Sporichthya polymorpha DSM 43042: one gene and its partner. The protein of the gene in region 1 binds, or shares a complex with, the protein of each later gene. Links are inferred from orthologs where the notes say so. Each region holds a gene or a part of one and is shown on either strand. Other genes may lie near its edges.

Region 1 (3,826 bases):
CGATCGGGACGGCCAACACGCACCCGGACGGCCGGTACTCGTTCCAGCTCGTCCCACCGGAGCACGCCCTGTTCGTCGCGTTGGCCGTGGGCGACGCGCAGCACCTCTCCGGTGGTGCGGTCAGCAGCCTGATGAAGGTCGTCGCCTCGGTGGCGTTGCGGACGCTGAACCGGATGCAGCCGCTCGGCGCGTACTTCAGCTTCCAGGCGAAGGTCGACCCGGTGTCCACCAAGGTGCCCGTCGTGCTGCAGCAGCGGGTCGGCAAGACGTGGAAGACGGTGCAGAAGGCCAAGCCGAACAGGCGCGGCGTGGTCAATTTCAAGATCAAGCCCACGAAGCGCGGCAAGGTCGTCTTCCGGGCGAAGCGCGGGGCTGTGCCGGGCGCGGCGGCGGGCACGAGCAAGAACGCCACCATCACCGTCCGCTGACGCGGCAGGGTCGCCGTTCCGAGCGTTGACCTGCCCGAACGGCGATTGTCGGACCCCGCACCTACCATGGCCGCGGGTCCGGTCCAGGGCCCGAGCGGGGACTGCGAAGGGCACAGAGTGGCGGAACGTCTGATCGTCCGAGGGGCGCGGGAGCACAACCTCAAGGACGTCTCCCTCGACCTGCCCCGCGACAGCCTCATCGTCTTCACGGGCCTGTCCGGCTCGGGCAAGTCCAGCCTCGCGTTCGACACGATCTTCGCCGAGGGCCAGCGCCGCTACGTGGAGTCCCTGTCCGCGTACGCCCGGCAGTTCCTCGGGCAGATGGACAAGCCCGACGTCGACTTCATCGAGGGCCTGAGCCCGGCGGTCTCGATCGACCAGAAGTCGACCTCCCGCAACCCCCGGTCGACGGTCGGGACGATCACCGAGGTCTACGACTACCTCCGCCTGCTCTACGCCCGCGCCGGCCGCCCCCATTGCCCGCAGTGCGGCCGGCCGATCGCCCGGCAGACCCCGCAGCAGATCGTCGACCGGGTGCTCGAGCTCGAGGAGGGGTCGAAGTTCCAGGTCCTCGCCCCGGTGATCCGCGAGCGCAAGGGGGAGTACACCGAGCTGTTCCGCGAGCTCGTCTCCAAGGGCTTCTCCCGCGCCCGCATCGACGGCGTCGTGTACCCGCTCACCGAGCCGCCGAAGCTGAAGAAGCAGGAGAAGCACACCATCGAGGTGGTCGTCGACCGTCTCGCGGTGAAGGCCTCCGCCAAGCGGCGCCTGACCGACTCGATCGAGACCGCGCTCGGCCTCTCGAGCGGTCTCGTCACGCTCGACTTCGTCGACCTCCCGGAGGACGACCCCCACCGCGAGCGCGTCTTCTCCGAGCACCTCGCCTGCCTCTACGACGACCTCGACTTCGAGGAGCTCGAGCCGCGCTCGTTCTCCTTCAACTCCCCGTTCGGCGCCTGCACCGAGTGCACCGGTCTCGGCACCCGCATGGAGGTCGACCCCGAGCTGGTCGTCCCCGACCCGTCGCTCTCGCTGGAGGAGGGCGCGGTCCAGCCCTGGGCCAGCGGACACTTCTCCGAGTACTTCGGCCGGCTGATCGTGGCGCTCGGCGACGAGCTCGGCTTCAAGACGACGACGCCGTGGGAGAAGCTCCCGGCCAAGGCAAAGCAGGCGATCCTCCACGGGCACGACCACCAGGTGCACGTGAAGTACAAGAACCGCTACGGCCGCACACGCTCGTACTACACGGGCTTCGAGGGCGTGATCCCGTGGATCAGTCGCCGGCACGCCGAGGCCGAGAGCGACGCCAGCCGCGACCGTTACGCCGGCTTCATGCGCGAGGTCCCCTGCCCCGCCTGCCACGGCGCCCGGCTCAAGCCGGTCTCCCTGGCCGTCACGCTCGGCGACAAATCGATCGCCGAGGTCGCCTCGATGTCGATCGGCGACTGCGCGGTGTTCCTGCGCGAGCTGACGCTGTCGGCCCGCGAGGCGCAGATCGCGGAGCGCGTGCTCAAGGAGGTCAACGCCCGTCTCGGCTTCCTCCTCGACGTCGGCCTGGACTACCTCTCGCTCGACCGCGCGGCCGCGACGCTGGCCGGCGGCGAGGCGCAGCGCATCCGGCTCGCGACGCAGATCGGTTCCGGCCTCGTCGGGGTGCTCTACGTCCTCGACGAGCCGAGCATCGGTCTGCACCAGCGCGACAACCACCGGCTGATCGAGACGCTGGTCCGCCTGCGCGGGCTCGGCAACACCTTGATCGTCGTCGAGCACGACGAGGACACCATCCGGACCGCGGACTGGATCGTCGACATCGGCCCGGGCGCCGGCGAGCACGGGGGACAGGTCGTCTTCTCCGGCCCGTACCCGGAGCTGCTGAAGGTCGAGGACTCCCTGACCGCCGCCTACCTCTCGGGCCGCCGCGAGATCGCGGTGCCCAAGATCCGGCGCAAGCCCCAGAAGGACCGCAAACTCGTCGTGCGCGGGGCCCGCGAGAACAACCTTCAGGACGTCACCGTCGAGTTCCCGCTCGGCTGCTTCGTCGCCGTCACCGGCGTTTCCGGGTCCGGGAAGTCCAGCCTCGTCAACGACATCCTCTACAACGCGCTCGCGAAGCACCTGTACCACGCACGCGAGGTCCCGGGCCGGCACACGCGCATCGACGGGCTCGACCAGATCGACAAGGCGATCCACGTCGACCAGTCGCCGATCGGCCGCACGCCGCGGTCCAACCCGGCCACCTACACCGGCGTCTTCGACAACATCCGCAAGCTCTTCGCCGAGACGCAGGAGGCGAAGGTCCGCGGGTACCAGCCGGGCCGGTTCTCCTTCAACGTCAAGGGCGGGCGCTGCGAGGCGTGCGCCGGTGACGGCACGATCAAGATCGAGATGAACTTCCTCCCGGACGTCTACGTCCCGTGCGAGGTCTGCCACGGCGCGCGCTACAACCGCGAGACGCTCGAGGTGCACTACAAGGGCAAGACGATCGCCGAGGTCCTCGACATGCCGATCGAGGAGGCCGCGGAGTTCTTCGCCGCCATCCCCGCGATCGCCCGGCACCTGAACACCCTGGTGCAGGTCGGCCTCGGGTACGTCCGGCTCGGCCAGCCCGCGCCCACGCTCTCCGGCGGCGAGGCCCAGCGCGTCAAGCTCGCGTCCGAGCTTCAGAAGCGCTCCACGGGCCGGACGATCTACGTCCTCGACGAGCCCACGACCGGGCTGCACTTCGAGGACGTCCGCAAGCTCCTCGGGGTGCTCACAAGCCTCGTCGAGAAGGGCAACTCGGTGGTCGTGATCGAGCACAACCTCGACGTGGTGAAGACCGCGGACTGGGTGATCGACATGGGTCCCGAGGGCGGCTCCGGGGGCGGCACGGTCGTGGTGACCGGCACCCCCGAGGACGTGGCGGCATGTGCGGAGAGTCACACCGGCCGCTTTTTGGCGCCGCTCATCGGCGTTTCCGGCCACTCGGCGCAATCCAGGAACCGCACGGCGACGAAGCAGATTACGAAAAGGACAAAGGCAGCAGCTCGAGGCAGAACGGCAACCAGCCGCGGGTAGCCTTTCGAACGCCCTGTCAGGTTCTTCACATTTGTCCCGCCAAACTCGGAGGTTCTCCATGTCTGCTGCGGAAACGCCCAACGTCCCGGAGGGTGCGGAAGAAGCCGTTCCCGGCCGGCGCGTCGTGCTCCGCGGGATCTCGGCACTGGGTCTGGCCGCGTTCGCGGCTCCGCTCGCGGCCTGCGGCGGGGACGACGACGACCCGACCGCGGCCGAGGCGACCCCCGAGGCGACCCCCGAGGTGACCCCCGAGGCCACCACCAGTGCGAAGCCGAGCAAGACGGCCAAGCCGTCCAAGAGCCCCTCGGCCGAGCCCACGGCGACCACCGACGCGACCAAGA
Region 2 (4,441 bases), 4.1 Mb from region 1 along the record:
TCGTCGCTGGAGCGTTGGAAGGCCTTCATCGCGTCGGCGGCGGTCCGGTCGGTGTCCGTCACCGGGAGCTCGGCGACCTCGGCGTCGAAGGTCTCGATGAGCGCCGCCAGCTTCGGCTGGTCCTCGAGGAACTGGGCGCGGGTCGGGTCCTCGCCGCCGGTGACGTCGAGGCTGTCCGCGGCGAGCTGGTCGCACAGCCGGTTGACCTTGTCCGCGTAGCTGCCGGGGGCGGGGAAGGGGCTCTCCGAGGCCTCCAGGTCCTCCCCGAGGGCGTCGGTGTCGCCGCCGTCGTCGTCGCTGCAGCCGGCCAGGGCGAGGACCAGGACGGCCCCGATCGCCACCGTGCGTCGCCAGTGCCCACTCCGCTGCGTGCTCATGCCCGCGATCCTCCCAGGCGGTCGGCCCGGACGTGTTGTCGCCGGGCCGACGTAGGCTGTGACCACCCCGGTCCGGTTGCGGATCCGGGGTGTTCGCGTTGTCCGCACCCGCATGGGAAGAGGCTCACCGTGCCGCTGTCCGGTCTCCTCGACGTCGTCGCCACCGATCCGGTGCTCGCCGACGCGCTGACGCGCGCCCAGGCCGGTGACCTGCCGAGCCTGGACCTGATCGGCCCGCCCGGGTTGCGCCCGTTCGCCCTGGCCGCGCTCGCGGCCCGCACCGGCCGCCCCGTGCTGGCCGTCGTCGCGACCGGCCGCGAGGCCGAGGACCTGCAGGCCGCCCTCTCCGCGCTGCTCCCGGCCGAGCGCGTCGCGGTGTTCCCGTCGTGGGAGACGCTCCCGCACGAGCGCATGTCGCCCCGCGCGGACACCGTCGGCCGCCGGCTGGCCGTCCTGCGCCGCCTCACGCGTCCGATGCCGGACGACCCGGCGGCGGGCCCGCTCGACGTCGTCATCTGCCCCGTGCGCAGCCTCGTGCAGCCGATGGTGCCGGGCCTGGGGGAGCTGGAACCGGTCAGCCTCCGGGTCGGCGACGAGGTCGAGCTCGACGCCGTCGTCGACGGACTCGCCGCGGCCGCCTACGCGCGCGTCGACCTTGTCGAGCGCCGCGGCGAGTTCGCCGTCCGTGGTGGTCTCGTCGATGTCTTCCCGCCGACCGAGGAGCACCCGCTCCGCGTCGAGTTCTGGGGCGACACGGTCGAGGAGATCCGCCCGTTCAAGGTCGCCGACCAGCGCAGCCTGGAGACGGGGGAGAAGGCCGAGACCCGCGAGACGCTGTGGGCGCCCCCGTGCCGGGAGCTCCTGCTGACCAAGGAGGTGCGGGACCGCGCGGCCGCGCTGCGCACCTCGCACCCGGAGCTGGAGGACATCGTCGGACGCATCGCCGACGGCATCGCGGTCGACGGCATGGAGGCGCTCTCGCCGGTCCTGGTCGACCGCATGGAGCTCCTCGTCGACCAGATGCCGCCGGGCACCCTGATCGTCGCCTGCGACCCCGAGCGCGTCCGTGCCCGCGCGGCCGACCTCGTCCGCACCAGCCAGGAGTTCCTCGAGGCCTCCTGGTCCGGCGCCGCCGTCGGCGGTCAGGCCCCGATCGACCTCGGCGCCGCCGCGCTCCGCGACCTCGCCGAGGTCCGCGACCACATCCGCGGCCTCGGGCTCCCGTGGTGGACGATCGCGCCCTTCGCCTCGACCGACACCGCCGATGACGGTGCGTCCGACGATGTGGCTGCTATTGCGACCGATCCTTCGGACGCTGCGCTGGGGGCGCGGGCGCCGGAGGCCTACCGGGGCGAGACCGCGCGGGCGGTGGCGGACGTTCAGGGCTGGCTGGCCGACGGCTGGTCGGTGGTGATGGTCGCGGCCGGGCACGGGACGGCGCAGCGCACGGTCGAGGTGCTCGCCGCCGACAGCCTCCCGGTGCGGTTGGTCGACGAGATCGCCGGTCCGCCGGAGCCGGGCATGGCGCTGGTGACGTGCGCGGAGCTCGCGACCGGGTTCGTCGACGAGGCGCGCAAGCTCGCGGTCCTCACCGAGTTCGACCTCACCAGCCGGGCGGGGATCTCGACCAAGGACCTGCGCGGCCGGATGCCGAGCCGGCGCAAGAACATGGTCGACCCGCTGCAGCTGCGGCCCGGCGACTTCGTCGTGCACTCCCAGCACGGGGTCGGAAAGTACGTGGAGATGGTGCAGCGCACCGTCGGGGGCGCGACGCGCGAGTACCTCGTCATCGAGTACGCGCCGAGCAAACGCGGCCAGCCCGGCGACCGGCTCTACGTCCCGTCGGACGCACTCGAGGCCGTCACGCGCTACGTCGGCGGCGAACAGCCGGCGTTGCACCGCCTCGGCGGCGCGGACTGGCAGAAGGCGAAGGGCCGCGCCCGCAAGGCGGTCAAGGAGATCGCGGGTGAGCTGATCCGCCTCTACGCCGCGCGCACCTCCGCCCCCGGGCACGCCTTCGCGCCGGACACCCCGTGGCAGCGTGAGCTCGAGGACGCCTTCCCCTACATCGAGACGCCCGACCAGCTCGGGGCCATCGACGAGGTCAAGGCCGACATGGAGAAGCCGTACCCGATGGACCGCGTGATCTGCGGCGACGTCGGCTACGGCAAGACGGAGATCGCGGTCCGCGCGGCGTTCAAGGCGGTGCAGGACGGCAAGCAGGTCGCGGTCCTGGTCCCGACGACACTGCTGTCCCAGCAGCACTTCCAGACCTTCTCCGACCGGTACGCGCCGTTCCCGGTGACGGTGAAGAACCTCTCCCGGTTCAACACCGCGTCCGAGGCCCAGGCCGTCCTCGAGGGTCTCGCCGACGGCAGCGTCGACGTCGTCATCGGCACGCACCGGCTCCTGGCGGCGACGACGCAGTTCAAGAACCTCGGGCTGATCATCGTCGACGAGGAGCAGCGCTTCGGCGTCGAGCACAAGGAGCAGCTGAAGAAGCTGCGGACGCACGTCGACGTCCTCACGATGTCCGCGACCCCGATCCCGCGGACGCTGGAGATGTCGATCACCGGCATCCGGGAGATGTCGACGATCCAGACCCCGCCGGAGGAGCGGCACCCCGTCCTCACCTTCGTCGGGCCGTACCAGGACAAGCAGATCCAGGCCGCGATCCGCCGCGAGCTCCTGAGGGAGGGTCAGGTCTTCTACGTCCACAACCGCGTGGAGTCGATCGAGAAGGCCGCAAAGCGCCTGGCCGAGCTCGTCCCCGAGGCGCGCATCGCCACCGCGCACGGGCAGATGAACGAGCACACGCTCGAGCAGGTCATCGTCGACTTCTGGGAGAAGCGCTTCGACGTCCTCGTCTGCACGACGATCGTCGAGACCGGCCTGGACATCTCCAACGCCAACACCCTGATCGTCGAGCGCGCCGACGTGCTCGGCCTCGCGCAGCTGCACCAGCTCCGCGGCCGCGTCGGGCGCTCGCGCGAGCGGGGGTACGCGTACTTCCTGTACCCGCCGGAGAAGCCGCTGACCGAGACCGCGCACGAGCGGCTCGCGACGATCGCGCAGCACACCGAGCTCGGCGCCGGCATGTACGTCGCGATGAAGGACCTCGAGATCCGCGGCGCCGGCAACCTGCTCGGCGGCGAGCAGTCCGGCCACATCGAGGGCGTCGGGTTCGACCTCTACGTCCGGATGGTCGGCGAGGCCGTCGCCGAGTACAAGGCGCAGGGGGAGGGCAAGGAGGCCCCGCCGTCGGAGGTGCGGGTCGAGCTGCCCGTCGACGCCCACATCCCGCACGACTACATCCCCGGAGAGCGCCTGCGCCTGGAGGCGTACAAGCGCATCGCGGACATCGGCTCGATCTCCGGGCGGGACCCGGAGGAGGACATCACCGCCGTCCGCGACGAGCTCACGGACCGCTACGGGCCGGTGCCGACCGAGGTGGAGAACCTGCTCGCCGTCGCGCGCTTCCGCTCGCTCGTCCGGGGCGCCGGGATCGAGGAGGTGACGGTCGCCGGGCCGCACGTCCGGTTCAGTCCGGTGACGCTGCGCGAGTCCCAGCAGATGCGTCTGCAGCGCCTGTACCCGAAGTCCGTGGTGAAGGCGCCCGTGCGTACGATCCTCGTGCCGCGCCCGAGCACCGCACGGGTCGGTGGAACCCCGCTCGTCGGCCTGGAGCTGCTGGACTGGGCCCGGCAGGTCGTCGAGCTGGTGACCTCCGACATCTCGAGCGCCAACACCGCCGGCAAGTCCTGAGGAGATCCGCGTGAACCGCAGCAGGCGCGTCGCGCTCCTGTTCGCCGCCGCCGTGACGTTCGGCGGTCTGTCCGCCTGCGAGCCGAGCCAGCTGGGTGCGGCCGCGATCGTCGAGGACCAGCGGATCACGGTCACGGAGATCCAGAGCTACCTCGACCAGGTTCGCGAGCAGCGGGAGGAGTTCGGGCTGCCGACCGAGCTCGACCCGGACGCCGCCCGCGTCGAGGTCGAGCGGCGCGTGCTGAACCTGGTCTTCGAGCGCGCCGCTCAGCAGATGAACCTCCGGATCACCGAGGCGG

The links.
Region 2: the proteins of uvrA (region 1) and mfd are in contact, whole or in part, in a crystal structure (PDB 4DFC), measured with the Escherichia coli proteins. The link is inferred for Sporichthya polymorpha DSM 43042 from one-to-one orthologs.

Annotation. Positions count from the first base shown.
Region 1 is NZ_KB913029.1:4,695,412-4,699,237, reverse strand. Bases 160-3,685 are described here. They hold uvrA (excinuclease ABC subunit UvrA), read left to right. Parts: upstream 160-545; coding sequence 546-3,485; downstream 3,486-3,685. Other genes in these bases: SPOPO_RS33210 (Rieske (2Fe-2S) protein), read left to right, coding at 3,544-3,685; SPOPO_RS0122895 (carboxypeptidase regulatory-like domain-containing protein), read left to right, coding at 160-428. Outside these bases: more of SPOPO_RS0122895, read left to right, coding at 1-159; more of SPOPO_RS33210, read left to right, coding at 3,686-3,826. UniProt on the Escherichia coli protein: The UvrABC repair system catalyzes the recognition and processing of DNA lesions. UvrA is an ATPase and a DNA-binding protein. A damage recognition complex composed of 2 UvrA and 2 UvrB subunits scans DNA for abnormalities.
Region 2 is NZ_KB913029.1:551,090-555,530, reverse strand. The notes cover bases 202-4,342. They hold mfd (transcription-repair coupling factor), read left to right. Parts: upstream 202-506; coding sequence 507-4,142; downstream 4,143-4,342. Other genes in these bases: SPOPO_RS0102755 (SurA N-terminal domain-containing protein), read left to right, coding at 4,153-4,342; SPOPO_RS0102765 (hypothetical protein), read right to left, coding at 202-377. Also shown: more of SPOPO_RS0102765, read right to left, coding at 1-201; more of SPOPO_RS0102755, read left to right, coding at 4,343-4,441. UniProt on the Escherichia coli protein: Couples transcription and DNA repair by recognizing RNA polymerase (RNAP) stalled at DNA lesions. Mediates ATP-dependent release of RNAP and its truncated transcript from the DNA, and recruitment of nucleotide excision repair machinery to the damaged site.